4 regions of the Streptomyces sp. NPDC043738 genome follow, and region 4 is predicted to be linked to each of the others. Evidence: riboswitches for the same ligand, from Rfam matches in the RefSeq annotation. Region 4 holds a riboswitch; each other region holds the start of a gene.
The links. Region 4 has a riboswitch for cobalamin ahead of nicT (Nickel transporter NicT). Riboswitches for the same ligand answer to the same signal wherever they lie in the genome.

Region 1: it holds a riboswitch for cobalamin, as region 4 does, so the genes downstream of both, AC0680_RS34330 (ribonucleoside-diphosphate reductase subunit alpha) here and nicT (Nickel transporter NicT) in region 4, are expected to answer to the same signal.
Region 2: it holds a riboswitch for cobalamin, as region 4 does, so the genes downstream of both, metE (5-methyltetrahydropteroyltriglutamate--homocysteine S-methyltransferase) here and nicT (Nickel transporter NicT) in region 4, are expected to answer to the same signal.
Region 3: it holds a riboswitch for cobalamin, as region 4 does, so the genes downstream of both, AC0680_RS29715 (cobalamin biosynthesis protein) here and nicT (Nickel transporter NicT) in region 4, are expected to answer to the same signal.

Annotation. Positions count from the first base shown of each region.
Region 1 covers NZ_JBWKCJ010000040.1:23,138-28,138, reverse strand. The annotation lists gene mctP (monocarboxylate uptake permease MctP) at 1-820, shown strand, start outside; gene AC0680_RS34340 (Uma2 family endonuclease) at 902-1,489, opposite strand; gene AC0680_RS34335 (GNAT family N-acetyltransferase) at 1,599-2,102, shown strand; cobalamin riboswitch at 2,229-2,379, shown strand; gene AC0680_RS34330 (ribonucleoside-diphosphate reductase subunit alpha) at 2,542-4,998, shown strand; gene AC0680_RS34325 (ribonucleotide-diphosphate reductase subunit beta) at 4,998-5,001, shown strand, end outside.
Region 2 covers NZ_JBWKCJ010000007.1:86,783-91,783, forward strand. The annotation lists gene aceA (isocitrate lyase) at 1-64, shown strand, start outside; gene aceB (malate synthase A) at 180-1,778, shown strand; gene AC0680_RS12235 (3-hydroxybutyryl-CoA dehydrogenase) at 1,775-2,644, shown strand; cobalamin riboswitch at 2,838-3,059, shown strand; gene metE (5-methyltetrahydropteroyltriglutamate--homocysteine S-methyltransferase) at 3,225-5,001, shown strand, end outside.
Region 3 covers NZ_JBWKCJ010000028.1:68,033-73,033, reverse strand. The annotation lists gene AC0680_RS29725 (putative cobaltochelatase) at 1-838, opposite strand, end outside; gene AC0680_RS29720 (cobyric acid synthase) at 888-2,450, opposite strand; gene AC0680_RS29715 (cobalamin biosynthesis protein) at 2,447-3,433, opposite strand; cobalamin riboswitch at 3,563-3,711, opposite strand; gene AC0680_RS29710 (hypothetical protein) at 3,916-4,353, shown strand; gene AC0680_RS29705 (caspase family protein) at 4,359-5,001, shown strand, end outside.
Region 4 covers NZ_JBWKCJ010000018.1:140,655-145,655, reverse strand. The annotation lists gene AC0680_RS23545 (hypothetical protein) at 1-259, opposite strand, end outside; gene AC0680_RS23540 (MarR family winged helix-turn-helix transcriptional regulator) at 430-1,092, shown strand; gene AC0680_RS23535 (alpha/beta fold hydrolase) at 1,168-2,016, shown strand; cobalamin riboswitch at 2,145-2,359, shown strand; gene nicT (Nickel transporter NicT) at 2,391-3,542, shown strand; gene AC0680_RS23525 (VOC family protein) at 3,570-4,070, opposite strand; one part of gene AC0680_RS23520 (IS5 family transposase) at 4,497-4,978, opposite strand; one part of gene AC0680_RS23520 (IS5 family transposase) at 4,978-5,001, opposite strand, start outside.

The DNA.
Region 1 (5,001 bases), on a different contig from region 4:
GCACTCGATCACCGCCACGCTCTCCTCGCGCAGCCGCAACGTGATCCGCCGCAACACCACGATCCTGCCGCTGTACTCCCTGATGCTGGGCTTCCTGGCGCTGCTCGGCTTCATGGCCGTCAAGGCCGGTACGGACATCCAGGGCAACCCGCAGCTGGCCATCCCGCAGCTGTTCGAGGACATGTTCCCCAGCTGGTTCTCCGGCGTCGCGTTCGCCGCGATCGGCATCGGCGCGCTGGTCCCGGCGGCCATCATGTCGATCGCCGCGGCCAACCTGTTCACCCGCAACGTCTACAAGGACTTCCTCAAGCCCGGCGCCACGCCCGAGCAGGAGCACAAGGTCGCCAAGCTGGTCTCCCTGCTGGTCAAGGTCGGCGCCCTGATCTTCGTCCTCACCATGGACAAGACCGTCGCGATCAACTTCCAGCTGCTGGGCGGCATCTGGATCCTGCAGACCATGCCGGCCCTGGTCGGCGGCCTGTTCACCCGCTGGTTCCACCGCTGGGCGCTGCTGACCGGCTGGGCGGCCGGCATGCTCTACGGCACGCTCGCGGCGTACGGCGTCGCCAGCCCGACCCAGGCCCACTTCGGCGGCTCCAGCAAGGAGATCCCCGGCATCGGCGAGATCGGCTACATCGGCCTGACCGCCTTCGTCCTGAACGTCGTGGTGACGGTCGTGCTGACGTTCGCCCTGAAGGCCATGAAGGCCCCTGAGGGCGTCGACGAGACCAGCCCCGGCGACTACACCGCGGACGCCGGCGACGAGGGCGTCTCGGCGGAGCTGCCGCCTGCTACGGCGGGGGCACCGGCGGGGCACTGACGCCACCGGCTCGCTTGCGGCTACGGGCCGTCGCGCTCCTCCTGGGCGCGGCGGCCCGTTCGCTTGTCGGAGGTGGGGCGGTCAGTCCGCCCAGTCCTTCAGAGCCTCGGTTTCAAGGGTGATGTTCACCGGGTCGGGCAGAAGCAGGGGCTTGCCGTAGGGAACGGTGTTGACCGTCTCGTAGCGGACCCCGTCAGGCTGGCTGTGGACCAATACCTCGCAAGCTTGCCGGTCGATCAGCAGATAGAGCGGGATACCGGTCTCCGCATAGGCGCGAGGCTTCTCCACCCTGTCGCGCTGATGGGTGTCGGAGTCGTGGGAGGTCACCTCGACGACCATGAGTACGGCATCGGGGTCTGCCCACTCGCCCGAGACGTTGAAGGCGTCCATGTGTGCGAGCGTGCCGTCCGGCCGGGCGCGGCCTGCGCGGTACTCCTGCACCTTGAGACCTTGGTCGGGGTTGAGCCAGAGTTCGGGCCGCTGCTGCAAACAGATGCGCGTCAGCCACTGAATGATGCGCCCGTGGGCCCCGTCCGGCATCGGCTTGCTCCTGACCTTCCCGTCGATGAATTCCAGCCGAGCGCCTTTCTCCAGGCGGCTGAGTATCCGGGCGGCCTCTTCGAAGTGCTCCGTCTCCATGACGTGTGGCCGGTCGGCAAGCGCGGTCATCGGGCCTTCTCCTTCTTCCAACGGGCGGAGCAGGGAGGTGCGGAACCGACGATAGCCGAGCCCGCCGACACCCACCCCGCCGTCGGCCCCGCCCCCCACACTTGACCCCATGGACATCACGATCAGGCCCGTGCGCCAGGCGGAGTTCGGTGCGGTCGGGGAGTTGCTGGTGGCGGTCTATCTGGCCGATGGGCTGCTGGTATCCGGGGAGCGCGACGCCTACGCGGCGAAGCTGCGGGAGGTGGCGGAACGGGCGGAGCAGGCCGAGGTGTTGGTGGCCGTGGAGGGGCCGGACGAGCGGGTGGTGGGGACGGTCACCTTCTCCGCGTACGGGAGTCCGTATGCGGAGCTGGCGGGGCCCGGGGAGGGCGAGTTCCGGATGCTCGCGGTGCGGCCCGAGGGGCGCGGACGAGGGGTCGGGGAGGCGTTGGTGGCGGCGTGTCTGGAGCGGGCGCGGGCACTCGGGCTGAGCGGCATGGTGCTGTCCACGCCGCGGCACGTACTGCCCGCGCACCGGCTCTACCGCAGGCTGGGGTTCGCGCGCGCGGAAGAGCGGGACTGGGAACCGGTACCGGGGATCACTCTCTGGGCGTTCGCGCGGGACGTGGCCTGAAAGGCGCTCCAGGCCCGGCCTGAGGGCCGTTCCGGGCGCTCCCCCGCCCCCTGGCACTTCGCACACCTGTCGGAGTGGTATGAGGTGGCGACACAAGATGTGGGGGTGCACGCGGGGAGCAGCACAAGATGTATGCTCGTCCTCGCTGTCGCCGCAGGGGAATCCGGTGGGAATCCGGAACTGTCCCGCAACGGTGTAAGAGCGCGCCCAGTGGCCCGATGAGGGCCCTGCCGCGCGCCCGTGAAGTCCGAGGACCTGCCGACGGTACGCCCGCACCGCCATCGGTGCGGACGTCGATACGTCCGGGCCCCGAGGGTTGGGCCGGTGGACGCCGCGCGGTGTGCCCGCGCACCCCTGGCCGTCACGGGGTGCCGCACGCGCGCGTGCGGCCGTCGCGCCCCGCCCCTCCTGGCCCCCGCCGAGTGAGGGAGAGCATCACGTGACCATCGCGCCAACGGAACCCGCGTCAGACGCCGAGGTCGTGCAGCCTGCGGTGACCACGCCCGCCGGCGGTCCGGGCGAGGCCGGGCAGGACGGTCCGGGCGTCGCGCTGCTGCGCACCCTGACGAAGCTGACCGAGGACCTGACCGCGACCGACCCCGGCAAGGTGGCCGCCGCCGCCCTGCGCGGCCGGTACGAGGGCGCGGGCGAGTCCGAACTGCGGTCGCTGGCCATCGAGGCCGCGGCCGGGCTGATCGGTGACGAGCCGCAGTACTCCAAGCTCGCCGCGCGGCTGCTCACCCTCTCGATCTCGGAGGAGGCGGCCGAACAGGGGGCGGTCGCCTTCTCCGCCTCCGTCGAAGTCGGCCACCGCGAGGGGCTGATCGCCGACGAGACCGCGGAGTTCGTACGGACCCACGCCGCCCGGCTGGACGCCCTGGTCGACCAGGCGCTCGCCGACGGGGCCGACGACCGGTTCGGGTACTTCGGGCTGCGCACGCTGCACTCGCGCTACCTGCTGCGCCACCCCACCACCCGCCAGGTCGTCGAGACGCCCCAGCACTTCCTGCTGCGGGTGGCCTGCGGCCTCGCCGAGGACGGCAGCGAGCGCGCCCTGGACGACGTCGCCGAGCTGTACGGCCTCACCAGCTCGCTGTCGTACCTGCCCTCCTCCCCCACGCTGTTCAACTCCGGCACCCGCCACCCGCAGATGTCGTCCTGCTACCTGCTGGACTCGCCGCTGGACGAGCTGGACTCGATCTACGACCGCTACCACCAGGTGGCGCGGCTGTCCAAGCACGCCGGTGGCATCGGCCTGTCCTACTCCCGTATCCGCGCCCGCGGTTCGCTGATCCGCGGCACCAACGGGCACTCCAACGGCATCGTGCCCTTCCTGCGCACCCTGGACGCCTCGGTCGCGGCCGTGAACCAGGGCGGCCGGCGCAAGGGCGCCGCCTGCGTCTACCTGGAGACCTGGCACGCCGACATCGAGGAGTTCCTGGAGCTGCGCGACAACACCGGTGAGGAGGCCCGCCGCACCCACAACCTGAACATCGCGCACTGGATCCCGGACGAGTTCATGCGCCGGGTGGAGGCGGACGCCGACTGGTCGCTGTTCTCCCCCTCGGACGCCCCGGAGCTGGTGGACCTGTGGGGCGAGGAGTTCGACGCCGCCTACCGCAGGGCCGAGGCCGAGGGCCGGGCGCTCAAGCAGATCCCGGCCCGGGTGCTGTACTCCCGCATGATGCGCACCCTGGCGCAGACCGGCAACGGCTGGATGACGTTCAAGGACGCCGCCAACCGCACCGCCAACCAGACCGCCGAGCCCGGCCAGGTCGTGCACTCCTCCAACCTGTGCACGGAGATCCTGGAGGTGACCGACGACGGGGAGACCGCGGTCTGCAACCTGGGGTCGGTCAACCTCGCCGCCCACCTGGGCAACGAGGCCGCCGGCTGGGAGGAGGCGATGGACTGGGAGAAGCTGGACGCCACGGTCCGTACCGCCGTCACCTTCCTCGACCGGGTCGTGGACATCAACTTCTACCCGACCGAGCAGGCCGGGGCCTCCAACTCCCGCTGGCGCCCGGTGGGTCTGGGCCTGATGGGCCTGCAGGACGTCTTCTTCCGGCTGCGGCTGCCCTTCGACTCGGCCGAGGCGCGGGAGCTGTCGACCCGGATCTCCGAGCGGATCATGCTCGCCGCGTACGAGGCGTCCGCCGCTCTCGCCGAGCGGCACGGCCCGCACCCGGCCTGGTCGGCGACCCGCACCGCCCGCGGTGTGCTGCACCCCGACCACTACCCCAACGCCGAGCCCCGCTGGGCGGACCGCTGGGCGGCGCTGCGCACCAGGATCGCCACGACCGGGATGCGCAACTCGCTGCTGCTGGCGATCGCGCCGACCGCGACCATCGCCTCGATCGCGGGCGTGTACGAGTGCATCGAGCCGCAGGTCTCCAACCTCTTCAAGCGCGAGACGCTGTCGGGTGAGTTCCTCCAGGTCAACGCGTATCTGATCGAGGAGCTCAAGGCCCTGGGGCTGTGGGACGCGCGGACCCGTGACGCGCTGCGCGAGGCGAACGGCTCGGTGCAGGACGTCGACTGGATCCCCGAGGAGGTCCGGGCGCTGTACCGCACCGCCTGGGAGATCCCGCAGCGCGCCCTGATCGACATGGCCGCGGCCCGTACGCCCTTCATCGACCAGAGCCAGTCGCTGAACCTCTTCATGGCGTCGCCGACCATCGGCAAGCTCAGCTCGATGTACGCCTACGCCTGGAAGCGCGGCATCAAGACGACGTACTACCTGCGTTCGCGGCCGGCGACCCGGATCGCCCAGTCGGCCCGCGGCACCGCGGCCGCCGGCGGCACCGTCCCCGTACCCGTCCCGCAGCAGGCCACCGACCCCGAGGCGGTCGCCTGCTCCCTGGAAAACCCCGAGTCCTGCGAGGCCTGCCAGTAATGA
Region 2 (5,001 bases), on a different contig from region 4:
CGTCAACCCCGCCTCCTCCACCACGGCCCTGAGCGGCTCCACGGAGGAGGAGCAGTTCCACTAGGACACGCCTCGGGCCGCCCCGTCGGGGTGGCCGTCCGGTCCGTCCCCGGCCGAGCGGGGGTCGTACGACCGTCCCCGTCCGACCCCCGCTCCGCTCCCTCCCGCAGGAGAACCCGATGACCACCAGCGCCCTCGCCCACCGCGTCCGCGTCCTCGCCGCCCCGGGCGACCGTCACGACGAGATCCTCACCCCCGCCGCCCTGGACTTCCTCGGACAACTGGCCACCGCCTTCGCCGAGCGGCGGCAGGACCTGCTGAAGGAACGCCGTCGGCAGGCCCTGCGCCTGGCCGCCGGTTCCCCGCTCGACTTCCCGCTGGTCACCTCCGCCGTGCGCGCCGACCCGTCATGGCGGGTGGCCGCGCCGGCTCCGGGCCTGACCGACCGCCGCGTCGAGATCACCGGCCCGCCGGACCGGCGCATGACGGTCAACGCGCTCAACTCCGGCGCCCAGGTGTGGATGGCGGACTTCGCGGACGCCACCGCCCCCACCTGGGAGAACGTCATCGGCGGCCAGCTGAACCTGCTCGACGCCATCGACCGGCGCATCGACTTCACCAGTGCCGACGGCAAGGAGTACCGGCTCGCCGACCGCGACCGGCTCGCCACCATCGTCGTCCGACCGCGCGGCTGGCATCTCGACGAGGGGCACCTGGAGTTCGCCGGCGGACCGGTGCCCGCCGCGCTCGTCGACTTCGGCCTTTACTTCTTCCACTGCGCGCAGCGCCAGATCGACGCCGGCCACGGCCCGTACTTCTACCTGCCGAAGCTGGAGAACCGCTACGAGGCCCGGCTGTGGAACGACGTGTTCGTCCTCGCCCAGGAGCTGCTCGGCATCCCCCGCGGCACGATCCGCGCCACCGTGCTCATCGAGACGATCACCGCCGCCTTCGAGATGGAGGAGATCCTCCACGAGCTGCGCGAGCACAGCTCCGGCCTCAACGCCGGCCGCCGGGACTACCTGTTCAGCCTGATCAAGACCTTGGGGCACCGCACCGGCTTCCTGCTGCCGGACCGGGCGAAGGTGACCATGACCGCGCCCTTCCTTCGGGCGTACACCGAACTGCTGGTGCGCACCTGCCACAAGCGGGGCGCCCCTGCGATCGGAGGCATGGCGGCGCGGGTGCCGAGCAAAGACCCGGCCGCCGACGAGGCGACGCTGGCCAAGGTCCGGCTGGACAAGGAGCGCGAGGCCGAGGACGGCTTCGACGGCTCCTGGGTGGCCCACCCCGGCCTCGTCCCCCTGTGCCGCGAGGTGTTCGACGGCGTTCTCGGCGACCGGCCGCACCAGATCGACCGTACCCGCGACGACGTGGCGGTGAGCGCCGCGGACCTGCTCTCGGTGCGCCGCATCAGCGGTCCGCCCACGGCGGAGGGGATACGCGCCAACGTCGCCGTCGCCCTGCGCTACTTCGCCGCCTGGCTGCGCGGCCAGGGGGCGGTCGCCCTGTACGGCCTGATGGAGGACGCCGCCACCGCCGAGATCGCCCGCGTGCAGATCTGGCAGTGGCTGCGCCACCGGGTCGTCGACCGCGAGACGGTCCTGCGGCTGCTCGACGAGGAACTCGCCGCGCTCGGCGCCGAGTACCCGTGGGCAGACCTCGACGCGGTGCGGGATCTGTTCGAACGCAACGCGCTGGCCCGCGAGTTGCCGGGCTTCTTCACTCCGGACGCCTACTCCCGCCACCTCGTGCGGAATGGGGAGACCCGGTCATGAGCGCGGGCATCCGGCGCGTCGGGGTGGTCGGCGGCGGCCAGATGGGCGCGGGCATCGCCGAGGTGTGTGCGCGGGCCGGTCTCGACACCGTGGTCTGTGAGGCCGACGCCACGGCCGCCCGGGCCGCGCGGGAGCGGGTGGCCGCCTCGCTGGAACGCGCCGTCCAACGGGGGAAGCTGGAGCCGGCCGCGGCCCGACGGGCACTCGCCCGCCTGCGGTTCACCGGCAGCCTGGAGGACCTGGCCGACCGGCAGTTGGTCATCGAGGCCGTGGTCGAGAACGCCGACGCCAAGACGGAGGTGTTCGCCGCGCTGGACAAGATCGTCGAGGATCCCGGGGCGGTGCTGGCGACCAACACCTCCTCCCTCCCCGTCATGCGCCTGGGCATGGCCACCGGCCGCGCCGACCGGGTCGTGGGACTGCACTTCTTCAACCCCGTCCCGGTGCTGCCGCTGGTGGAGATCGTGACCTCCCTGCACACGGCCCCGGAAACGGTCACCCTCGTGGCGGAGTTCGCCACCGGCGTCCTGGGCAAAACGGTCGTGCGCTCCCAGGACCGGGCCGGCTTCGTCGTCAACGCGCTGCTCGTCCCGTATCTGCTCGCGGCGATCCGTATGGCGGAGTCGGGCTTCGCCACCGCAGCGGACATCGACACCGGCATGGAGCTGGGCTGCGCCCACCCCATGGGGCCGCTCAGACTCGCCGACCTGATCGGGCTGGACACCGTCGCCTCGATCGCCGAGTCGCTCTACGACGAGTTCAAGGAACCCCTCTACGCCCCTCCCCCGCTGCTCCAGCGGATGGTCGAGGCGGGGCTGCTGGGCCGCAAGGCCGGCCGGGGGTTCCACCAGTACGACCAGAACTGAGGGATCTGGTCCGGCCGGGCTGAGGGGCCCGGACCGCACCGCCGGTGGAGGGTTCCGGCGGCTGCTCACAGGAGGGCGGGAAACGCATGTGCGGCGTTTCCCGCCCTCGTCGTGCCTCACACCTGCCGACCGCGTGTCTCACCTCACCTTCCGAATGATCGACCTGGACGTACCGCATCACCGGACGGCCCTTAGGCTGACCAGTGCAGCTGGTTCGCCCCGTCCGCCAGGCGGGATGCGTCGCAAGAGGGAACCCGGTGGGAATCCGGGACTGCCCCGCAGCGGTGAGCGGGAACGACCGCCGTCATACGCACTGGGTCCGACGAGAGGGCCTGGGAAGCGACGGCCATTAGGTGTCCTCCCCCGTGAGGACGTGCCCGCGAGTCCGAAGACCTGCCATCTGCCCGGGTGCGAACGACTCGCATCCGGACATCCCGGTGACCTCGAGGGCGGGTCGGCGTACACACCAGGCGGAGCACCGCGCCATGCCGCGCGAGGTCGTACCGCCTGGTCTGCCACCCCTTCGCGCCTTCGTCCCGTCGCCGGGATCTCAGGGATTCGTCTCGCGAAGGAGATCTCCGTGAACACCAAGTCCGCGGCCGCGGCAGCACGGGCCACCGTGTACGGCTACCCGCGCCAGGGCCCCGACCGGGAACTGAAGAAGTCGATCGAGGGCTACTGGAAGGGCCGCGTCACCGCCGACGCCCTCCGCGCCACCGCCGCCGAACTGCGCCGCACCAGCTGGCAGCAGCTGGCCGGAGCCGGCCTCGACGAGGTTCCGACCGGCGACTTCTCGTACTACGACCACGTCCTGGACACCACCGTCATGGTCGGCGCGATCCCCGACCGCCACCGGGCCGCCGTCGCGGCCGATCCGCTCGACGGCTACTTCGCCATGGCGCGTGGCACGCAGGATGTCGCGCCACTGGAGATGACCAAGTGGTTCGACACCAACTACCACTACCTGGTGCCCGAGTTGGGCCCTGACACGACGTTCACCGCCGACTCCACCAAGCAGGTGACCGAGCTGACGGAGGCCCTGGCACTGGGTCTGACGGCCCGGCCGGTCCTGGTCGGTCCCGTCACCTATCTGCTGCTGGCCAAGCCCGCGCCCGGCGTGGCCGCCGGCTTCGACCCGCTGACCCTCCTGGACCGCCTGCTGCCCGTGTACGCCGAGGTCCTCGCCGATCTGCGCGCCGCCGGTGCCGAGTGGGTGCAGCTGGACGAGCCCGCCCTCGTCCAGGACCGCACCCCGGCCGAGCTCCACAGCGCCGCCCGCGCCTACCGCGAACTCGGCGCCCTCACCGACCGGCCCCAGCTGCTCGTCGCCTCCTACTTCGACCGCCTGGGCGATGCCCTGCCCGTACTGGCCAAGGCTCCGGTCGAGGGGCTCGCGCTGGACTTCACCGAAGCCGCCGCCGCCAACCTGGAGGCGCTTGCGGCCGTCGGCGGACTGCCGGGCAGGCGACTGGTCGCCGGCGTCGTCAACGGCCGCAACATCTGGGTCAACGACCTGGAGAAGTCCCTCGCCACGCTCGGCACCCTCCTCGGCCTGGCCGACCGGGTCGATGTGTCGGCCTCCTGCTCACTGCTGCACGTGCCCCTCGACGCGGCGGCCGAGCGGGACATCGAACCGCAGGTCCTGCGCTGGCTCGCGTTCGCCCGTCAGAAGACGGCCGAGATCGTCACCCTCGCCAAGGGCCTGACCCGCGGCACCGGCGCCATCACCGCCCAACTGGCCGCGAACCGGGCCGCCCTGGCTTCCCGGGCCCACTCCCCCATCACCCACGACCCGGCCGTCCGCACCCGGACCGCCGCGATCACCGAGAGCGACGCCCGCCGCTCGCAGCCCTACGCCGAACGGACCACGGCCCAACGCGCCCACCTGCGCCTGCCGTTGCTGCCGACCACGACCATCGGCTCCTTCCCGCAGACCGGCGAACTGCGCACCGCACGGGCCGACCTGCGCGCGGGCCGGATCGACACGGCCGGGTACGAGGAGCGGATCAAGGCCGAGATCCAGGAGGTGCTCGCCTTCCAGGAGAAGGCCGGTCTGGACGTCCTCGTCCACGGCGAGGCCGAACGCAACGACATGGTCCAGTACTTCGCCGAACAGCTCACCGGCTACCTCGCCACACAGCACGGCTGGGTCCAGTCCTACGGCACCCGCTACGTCCGCCCGCCGATCCTGGCCGGCGACATCTCCCGCCCCGAGCCGATGACGGTGCGTTGGACGGCCTACGCCCAGTCCCTCACCGACCGCCCGGTCAAGGGCATGCTGACCGGCCCGGTCACCATGCTCGCCTGGTCCTTCGTCCGCGACGACCAGCCCCTGGGCGACACCGCCCGCCAGGTCG
Region 3 (5,001 bases), on a different contig from region 4:
TCCCGTCCACCTCGAAGGCGGCACAGGTCGCCGCGATCTGGCGGAGCGCCGCGTCCCCCAGCACCACGTGCGCCAGCAGCTCCCGGGCGGCGGCGATGCGCGCGCGCAACCCGTCCTCCTCGGCCGCCCAGCGCGCCGCGAAGCCGGCCGGGTCCGCGTCGTACGCCAGCCGCCGGCGGACCACCTCCACCCGCTGCTCCGGCTCGCGCGAGGCCGCGACCTCGACCGTGAGCCCGAACCGGTCCAGCAACTGCGGCCGCAGCTCGCCCTCTTCGGGGTTCATGGTGCCCACGAGCAGGAAGCGGGCCGCGTGCCGTACCGAGACGCCCTCACGCTCGACGTAGGAGGCGCCCATGGCGGCGGCGTCCAGCAGCAGGTCCACCAGGTGGTCGTGGAGGAGGTTGACCTCGTCGACGTACAGGATGCCGCGGTGCGCGTCCGCCAGCAGTCCCGGCTCGAAGGCCTTCACACCCTCCGACAGGGCCCGTTCGATGTCCAGCGCGCCGACCAGCCGGTCCTCGGAGGCGCCGACGGGCAGCTCGACCATGCGCGTCGGGCGCTGCTCGACGGCGCCCGGCTCGTGCGGCCCGTCAGGGCAGCCGGGGTCGGGTGCGGTGGGCGCGCAGGCGAAGCGGCAGCCGCCGACCACGTCGACGGCCGGCATCAGGGCCGACAGCGCGCGCACCGCGGTGGACTTGGCGGTGCCCTTCTCGCCGCGCACCAGCACCCCGCCGACCGCGGGGCTCACCGCGTTGAGCAGCAGCGCCAGCCGCAGATCGTCCATCCCGACGACCGCGGTGAAGGGGTACTGCGGGGTCGTGTTGTGCACCGTTGTCATGCCTTGTCATCCTCCACGTCGCCGGCCCGATCCGTCCCATGCGTACCCCTCATGGCGCCCCCGGAGGCACGAACGGCAGCCCCTCCGGCACCCCTTCCTCGATCAGCCGCCACAGCGCGTCCGTGTCCGCGTGCTCCTCGATCAGATCGCCCAGCCGGTCCAGCTGCTCCTCGCGCAGCGCGGCGAAGCGGGTGTCGGGGGCCGGCACGAAGGCCCGCCCCGCGTCGGCCGCCACCCGCCGCAGGAACGCCCGGCGGAAGCCGTCGCTCTCCAGCGAGCCGTGCCAGTGCGTGCCCCACACGGAGCCGACCCGGCAGCCGTCCAGGCCGTGCCCTTCGTCATCGGAGAAGAACGCCTCGCCGCCGGTCACTTCGGCGACGCCGTGGTGGATCTCGTACCCCTCCACCGGCTCGCCCAGCGCCCGCCCGGCCGGCCGCGCGAGGGTCTTCTCCGCCGCGAACCGCACCCGTACGGGCAGCAGCCCCAGCCCCTCGACCGTGCCCGCCTTCGACTCGACCTCGTCCTCGATGCGCTCGCCCAGCATCTGGAAGCCGCCACAGACGCCCAGCACCGGGCGGCCCTCGGCGGCCCGGCGGGCGATCGCGTCCGCCAGGCCGCGCTCGCGCAGCCACGCAAGCGCCCGCACCGTGCCCCGGGTCCCCGGCAGCACCACCAGATCCGCGTCGGCCAGCTCCTCGGCCCGGTCCACGAACCGCACCACCACGCCCGGTTCGGCGGCCAGCGCGTCCACGTCCGTGAAGTTCGACATCAGCGGTACGGCGGCGACCGCGACCCGCAGCACATCGGCGCCGTGCGGCGGCGCCACCACGCTTTCGCGCACCGTGCCGCGCAGAGACACCCGCAGGCCGTCCTCCTCGTCGATGCCCAGCCCGTGCGCGAAGGGCAGCACGCCCAGCGTCGGCCGCCCGCTCAGGCGCCGCATCATCTCCAGGCCGGGCTCCAACAGCGTCACATCGCCCCGGAACTTGTTGACGAGGTACCCCGCCACCAGCGCCTGGTCCTCCTTCGACAGCAGCGCGGTGGTGCCGAAGAAGGACGCGAACACCCCGCCGCGGTCGATGTCGCCGACCACGACGACCGGTATCCGGGCGGCCCGGGCGATGCCCATGTTGACGATGTCGGTGCGCCGCAGGTTGATCTCGGCGGGGCTGCCGGCGCCCTCGCAGATCACCGCGTCATGGGTACGCCGCAGCTCGGCCAGGCAGTCGGTCACCGTGCCGAGCAACTGCTCCTGCCGGCCCGCGTGGTAGCCACGGGCACTGAGCTCACCGACCGGCTTGCCCAGCAGCACCACCTGGCTGCTGCGGTCGCCGCCCGGCTTGAGCAGCACGGGGTTCATCAGCGCGGTCGGCTCCACCCGCGCCGCGGCGGCCTGCATCGCCTGGGCCCGGCCGATCTCCGCGCCCTCGCGCGTGACGAACGAGTTCAGCGACATGTTCTGCGCCTTGAAGGGCGCCACGCGCACGCCCTGCCGTACCAGCCAGCGGCAGATTCCCGCCGTCACCACGCTCTTGCCGGCGTCCGACGTCGTACCGGCCACCAACAGGCCCCCGCCGACGGTCCCGCCGGACGCCTTGCTCCGCCCGTTCACCGGCTCTTCCTCCCGCTCCCGCGGCGCGCCGCCGCGCTCCTGTGCCGCACCGCGCCCGCCACCAGCCGTCCTGCCACCGTCGTCGCCAGCGCCAGCGCGCTCACCTTCCGCGACAGCCGTACCGCCCGCTCGATGTCGCCGGCCGCGACCGGCCGCGCCCCGCCGTTGAGCACCGGGCGGTGCTCGACCCGCCCGCCGTACGCCAGCGTGCCGCCCAGCCGTACGCCCAGCGCACCCGCGAACGACGCCTCCACCGGGCCCGCGTTGGGGCTCGGGTGCGCCCCGCCGTCGGCCCGCCAGGCCCGCAGCGCGCCGCGCCGGTCGGGGCCGGCGAGCACGGCCAGGGTGGCGGTCAGCCGGGAGCCGGGCCAGCCGGCGAGGTCGTCGAGCCGGGCCGAGGCCCAGCCGAAGCGGCGGTAGCGCGGCGACTTGTGACCCACCATCGCGTCCAGCGTGTTCACCGCACGGAACGCCACCAGGCCGGGCACCCCGCCGAGCGCGCCCCACACCAGGGCACCCACCACCGCGTCCGAGGTGTTCTCGGCGACCGACTCCACCACCGCGCGGGCCAACTGAGGCCCGTCCAGCGCCTGCGGATCACGCCCGCACAGATGCGGCAGCCGCTCCCGGGCCACGTCCAGGTCGCCCGCCGTGAGCGCCCCGCCGACGGCCCGTGCCTCCCGGCCCAGCGAGGTGCCGCCCAGCACGGCCCAGACCGTCGCCGCGGTCAGCGCGACGCGGGCCCCGCGGGAGCGTCCCGCGGCGCGCCGCAGCAGGGCGGCCCCGGCGGCCGCACCGCCCGCGCACAGCACGGCATGTGCCGCGCCGTACCCGCGGTGGTCGCGCCACAGCCGGCGCTCCACGGCGCCCGCGGCCCGGCCGAACGCGGCCACCGGATGGCCGCGCCGCGGATCCGCCGCGATCAGGTCGGCGAGAAAGCCCAGGGCCGCGCCGCACGCGTATCCCGCGTGTTCGCCGCGCATCGGGTCAGGCCGCCGTCAGGCCTCGAAGGGGCCCTGCGGGGCCGTGCAGTGGTGCTCTCGAAGGGCGGCCGGGCATGGCGGTATGTCCTCACTCAGGGTCCGCGCCCTGGCTCGACGTGACGGCGACAGGAGTCTCCTGGCTCCCGGATCGGCGTGGCCCCCGGCCTTCCAGTCCTGGTACGCCGTCAGGCGTACGCGAGGCGGACCGTGGCCTTCGCTGGAGGAACGCTCCCCGGTGACAGTGGCGGGACCGCGCCGGATTCTCACCGGACTTCCTCATCTGTCGCCGATTGGCTCCGGCAGTCCACCACGCCCTGCGAAGGCCCGTCAACTCACCCTTGACCTGCGACGCTGCCCCGTGGCACGCGCTGTGGCACACGCCACAGGGTGGCGGCCGCGTCACAGACGGTTGCCTGTGCCCCTGATCCCACGTCACTATCAGTTGCACGGTGGCGAAGGGGCCGCCGGAAGGGGGCTGGGGGATGCCGGAGAGCGCCGGTCATCACGAGATCCGCATCAGGATCACGGGGACGAACAATCCGCAGCAGGACATCGACGACCTCCAGGTGTGGCTGGAGCGCGAACCGTGGCTGAGCCGCCGGGAACACGCCTGGGAGCAGCGGCCGCGCCCCGCCCACGAAGCGGCCGGCACCGGCGGTGCCGACCCGGCCGGACCGGGCGACATGGCCGTGGGAGTGGACGACCTGATCCTGGTGATCGTCGGCGCGGTCGCCGCCGAGGTCACCAAGGGGCTGGGCATCGCCCTGCGCGAGTGGCTGCGGCGCCGCAAGGAGGAGCGGGCCGAGGGCGAGGCGCCCGCCGTCGACGCCGGCACGGGCGGTGAGCTGCAGGCGGTCGGCGACACCGAACGCCCCGATCCGGGCGGACCGACGCGCGGGGGCGGCACCGGCGAGGGCTGACCCGGATGTCCGAATACGACGCGCGGGGAAAGATCAACCGGGCGCTGCTGGTCTGTGTCCACGACTACACCACGCTGACCGGCCTGCCCGCGGTGGAGGACAACGCCCCCGAGTTGCGGCGGGCACTGACCGCCACCGACCTGTTCACCGCCGACGAGGTCACGGTCTGCCGCCCCACGGAGCCCTGGGAGCTGGGACAGGCCCTCAAGACCGCCGCCGACGAGGCGCGCGGTCTGCTGCTGGTGCACTTCTCCGGCCACGGCCGGGTCCGCAGCGACGGCGGCGATCTGCAGCTGATGGTCGGCGCCTCCGTGCCCCGGCAGAGCCACACCACCGTCTCCTGGCAGGACATGGTGCTCTCCTGCCTCGACAACGCACGGGCCGAGCGCATCGTGATCGTCCTGGAGTGCTGCTACGCCGGCAACGCCGACGGAGCCTTCCACTCCCTGCGCAAGCCCATGTCGCTGCTGATGGCCGCCCAGCCCAACCGCCGGATCTTCAGCGGCGACGAACCGGCCGGCGGCAGCCTCTTCACCCGGGCCATGGTGGAGGTCCTCGAACACGGCATCCCCGGGCGGCGCTTCGTCGCCTTCGAGGACCTCGTACGGGAGCTGCGCACCCGGCTCGCCGACGAGCGGACCCCGATGG
Region 4 (5,001 bases):
CGGCGTCCCCGAGATCCGCCGCGATCCTCATGTACGCGGCGGTGCGCAGCGCCGGACCCTCGGGCGCCAGCGCGAGTGCGAGCCCGCTGGCCACTTCCCGCCAGGCCAGCGGGCGCAACGAGATCCGGGTGGCCGGCTCGACCCTTCCCTCACCGTCGACCAGCCCCGAAGGCCGCGCCAGCAGATCGGGCACCGCCGTCACCGCCACCCTGTACACCGCCGTGACCACCCCGACCGCACGCAACAGACCGACCTTCATCCGCCCTCACGCTCTCCCTCACCCATCACACATCGCCCGCACGCTCCCCGCCGCGCCCGTCACCCGCGGCACTGCTCACCGCTCCTCTCCCTCCTCAGCTCCTTCCGCCATCAACTCCTTTCCGCGCCAAGCCCCTTCCCAAACGACATCACCGATGTCATCATGACATCATGAGTGTCAATGAGGGGGATGCCGCAGAGCATGACACCGGCGAAAACGGCGCCGGAGCGCACAGTTCCACCGCGCGCGACGCCGACAGGGTGGGCGCCGATGGACCCACTACCGCCGAGGACCTGCTGTACGGCGTCATCAGACGCCTATGGCCGCTGCACCGGACGGTCGTCCGCGCGGTGGAGCGCGAGCTGACGGGCACGGGCATGACCGCCGGTGAACACGCGCTGCTGGACGCCCTGCGCAGCGAAGGGCCCAGGACCGTGCCGCAGTTGGCCCGTTCGATGGGGCTCGACAGACAGCCGGTGCAGCGCTGGGTGAACCACGCCGCGGAGCTGGGCCTGGTCGTGACGGCCCCCAACCCCGCACACCGCCGCTCTTCCCTGATCGAGCTCACCACCGAGGGCGCGGCGGCGATACGCGGGATCCAGGAGTTCGAGGCGAGGGAGCTGCGACAGCGGCTGGCCGACCTGCCCGCCGAGGACGTCCGCACGGCCCTGCACGTGCTCGACCGACTCGGTGAGGAATTCCGGCACCTGGCGAACGGCTCACACAGTCCACCGGATAAAACTGACACCAGCGGCAGTAACGACAACACCGGCATCAAAAACAGAAACAACACACACGCCACCACCACCAACAACGTCACAAAGCTCGCCTGACCAACCCCAATCACCCCACCCGCCCCCATCCCCCACGCACTCCACGCACTCCACGCACAAAGGACGGTCCGGAGCATGACCCGAGCAATCACCGACTGGTCCGAGGTCGACAACGGCCTCGTGCCGGTCGACGACGGCGAGCTGTTCTATGAGACGGCCGGCTCGGGCCCCGCGGTGGTACTGCTGCACGGCGGCATGCTCGACCAGCACATGTGGGACGAACAGTTCACCTGGCTGGTGAACTCCGGCCTCCGCGCGATCCGCTACGACTTCCGCGGCCACGGCCTGTCCTCCACGGTGGACGGGGACTACGCCAACCACGACGACCTGTGCACCCTCCTGGACGCGCTCGACGCCCCCAGCGCCGTCCTCGTCGGCCTCTCACACGGTTCGCGGGTCGCCCTCGACACCGCGATAGCCCACCCGGACCGGGTGACGGCCCTCGCGCTCGCCTCCCCCGGCATCAGCGGCCGCCCCTTCACCGACCCCTTCGTGCTGGAGCACATCAAGGAGCAGGTCGCGGCCATCGGCGCACCGGACGGCGCGGATCGCTATGTCGAGCACTTCCTGCGGATGTGGGTGGACGGTCCGCATCGCGAACCATCCGCCGTGCACCCGGGGTTCCGCGAGCGGATGCGCGCCTCGGCCGCGGCCAATGTGGAGGTGCATGCCGATGGGCTGGGCGCCGGGATGCCCCTTGAGGTCGGGGCCGCGGACCGCCTGGGCGAGATCCGGGTGCCGACGGTCGTGTTCGACGGCGACCTCGACAGTGCGGACATCTCCGCCAACGCCCATGCCATAGCGCTGGCCGTCCCCGGCGCCCGAAGAGTCCGAATACCGGGCGCGGCCCATATGGTCAATCTGGAGAACACCGGGCTCTTCGACCGCGAACTGCACGCCTTCCTCTCGTCCTTGGACTACTGACCCGGCGTCCCTGGCCCACCGACCCCGAAGCGGAGCGCCGGCCCTCCCGGCGACCACCGGCCGCGAGTCCACTGCCACTGGCCCGCACCTCCCCCCGTCCTCCTCGGCACACCCGCCCTCCTCGGCAGATAGAGTGATCGAGCCGTGGTGTTCGGGAAGACCGGTGCCGGACCTTGTGTCCCAGGCCGGAGCGGCCCTCGCCACTGTGATCGGGGAGTTTCCAGCCCTTTCCGTATGCGCACGGCGCGCGTACGGCGCCACTGACCGCAGCCCGCGGCCGGGAAGGCGGGGACGGACGCGTGCACCCGTAAGCCAGGAGACCGGCCACGGCATCTCACGAACTGATCCACGAGGTGCTGGAGCGTGACCGCCGGATGGCCCTGTCCACCGATACCCCGAACACCCCTGCCCCCGCCGCGTTCCGCTGGCGCCGGCAGGACACCCTCCGTACCGCCGGCCTGATGGCCGTCATAGCCGGCCTGCACGTCGTCGCCTTCGGCGTGCTCTTCCTGCTCGTCGTCCCGCACCACTACTCCGTGGGCAGCCAGGTCTTCGGCGCCGGACTCGGCATCACCGCATACACCCTCGGCATGCGGCACGCCTTCGATGCCGACCACATCGCCGCGATCGACAACACCACCCGCAAGTTGATGGCCGACGGCAAGCGGCCGGTCTCGGTGGGCTTCTGGTTCGCGCTCGGCCACTCCAGCGTGGTGGTCGCGATGGCCGCCCTGGTGGCGGGCGGCGCCCAGCTCGCGGGCACCCTGCTCAACGACGAATCCCGTACCCACCAGATCCTCGGCACCATCGGCACCACGGTCTCGGGGACGTTCCTCTACCTCATCGCCGCCCTCAACCTCATCGCGCTGGCCGGGATCTGGCGGGTCTTCCGCGGTATGCGCGACGGCCGGTACGACGAGGCCGAGCTGGAGCAGCGCCTCGATTCGCGCGGCTTCATGAACCGCTTCCTGGGACGCTTCACCCGCTCGATCTCGCGCCCCGGCCAGATGTTCCCGCTCGGCTTCCTCTTCGGGCTCGGCTTCGACACCGCGACCGAGGTGACCCTGATGGTGATGGCGGGCAGCGGCGCCGCGGCCGGCGTGCCGTGGTACGCGATCCTGTGCCTGCCGCTGCTGTTCGCCGCCGGGATGAGCCTGTTCGACACCCTCGACGGCACGTTCATGAACTTCGCCTACCAGTGGGCGTTCTCCAACCCGGTGCGCAAGGTCTACTACAACCTCACCATCACCGGACTGTCGATCGCCGTCGCCTTCTTCATCGGCACGATCGAGCTGGTGACCGTGCTGCACGACAAACTCGCCCTCGACGACCCGCTGACCGGCTGGATCTCCACCCTCGACCTCGACAATGTCGGCTTCATCATCGTCGGCCTGTTCGTCGTGGTGTGGGCCGCGGCGCTGGCGTACTGGCGACTGAGCGGCGTGGAGAAGCGCTGGGCGCAGCGCGCGGAGGCGGCAGACCGGGCGAAGGCGGCAGAGCGGGCGGCAGCGGCGTCGGACTCCTGAGGCACGGCGCGCGGGCCGCGCCTCACCTCACGTGGCCGAGCCGGCCGCGGCGCCCGTCACCAGGTCCGGCCCCCAGCGCCTGAGCGCCACCGCCAGATCCAGCGGCCGCAGCCGGTCCGCCTCCTCCGGCCCCGGCCAGTCCTCCCGCGGAACCCGCCACATCACCTCGAACTCGTTGCCGTCCGGGTCCTTGGCGTACAGGGACTTGGAGACGAGGTGGTCGGTGGCGCCGACCAGTGCGCCGCGCTCACCGAGCCGCGCCTCGGTCGCGGCGAGTTCGCCGAGCGTGCCGACCTCCCAGGCCAGGTGGTACAGCCCGACCCGTCCGGTCTCCGGCCCCGGCGCGTCCGCCCCCACCGCGAACAGCCCCAGGTCGTGATCGTTCAGCGAGCCGGGCGCACTGAGGAAGGCCGCCCGCCCCGGTATCTCCACATCCACGGTGAGCCCCAGCGCCTCACCGTAAAAAGCAACAGCCCGCGCCACGTCCCGGACGTACAACACCGCGTGATTGAGCCGTCGTACGGCCATGAACCCGCTCTCCGATCTTCCACCACGACACCGCGTGGATCATTCGCCACACTTACTTGAAAGTTCAAACTACAACCGACGATACACCCCCACACACCACAAACAACAGCCCCCCAGCAGTCCCCCCAGCAGCCCCCGGAGCGCTCCCACCCGCGCCACCCCACCGCCACCGGGCACGAAAACGGCCCCCGACTCAACCGAGTCGGGGGCCACTGACCTCGCGGTCCACCACTGGTGGGCACGACAGGATTCGAACCTGCTCCTTGACAGGAGAGGCCGGGCCACCAGGCCGATGGCTCGGGGAAGGAGGCCGCCAGGTCACGGATGCGCCGCCGCCTGGCGCCCGGCAGGAACTCGAGGACACCTACCGGCTGGGCCAGGGGTGTCCGATGGGGCAGGCCCTAGGGCGTGTTGTGAAAGTGCTGGTCACAGCCACTCGTTGAGGACTGCGACCAGCACAGTTGATTCGTAGCGGACGGCGAGTTTGTCGTATCTCGTGGCGACCGCGCGGTGCCGCTTGAGTCGGTTGATTCCGCACTCGACCGCGTGCCGCTGCTTGTAGTCGGTCTTGTCGAACGTCGGTGGCCGTCCGCCGCGCGAGCCGCGCTTCTGCCGGTTGCGGACGCGGTCCGCGGGGACCGGGATCGTCGCTTTGATGCCGCGTCTGCGCAGGTAGGAGCGGTTCTTGCGGGAGTCGTACGCCTTGTCAGCGCGCACTCGATCCGGCCTCTTGCGTGGCCGTCCCCGGCTGAGTCTGGGCACCCGGATTGCTTCCAGGACAGGCTCGAACTGAGGGGAATCGCCCCGCTGCCCGGCAGTGACCACCACCGCCAACGGCTTCTGGCCCTGCTCGACCGCGAGGTGAATCTTGCTGGTCAGTCCGCCCCGGGAGCGTCCGAGTCCGTGGTCGGCCGGCTCGACGGTGATCCCG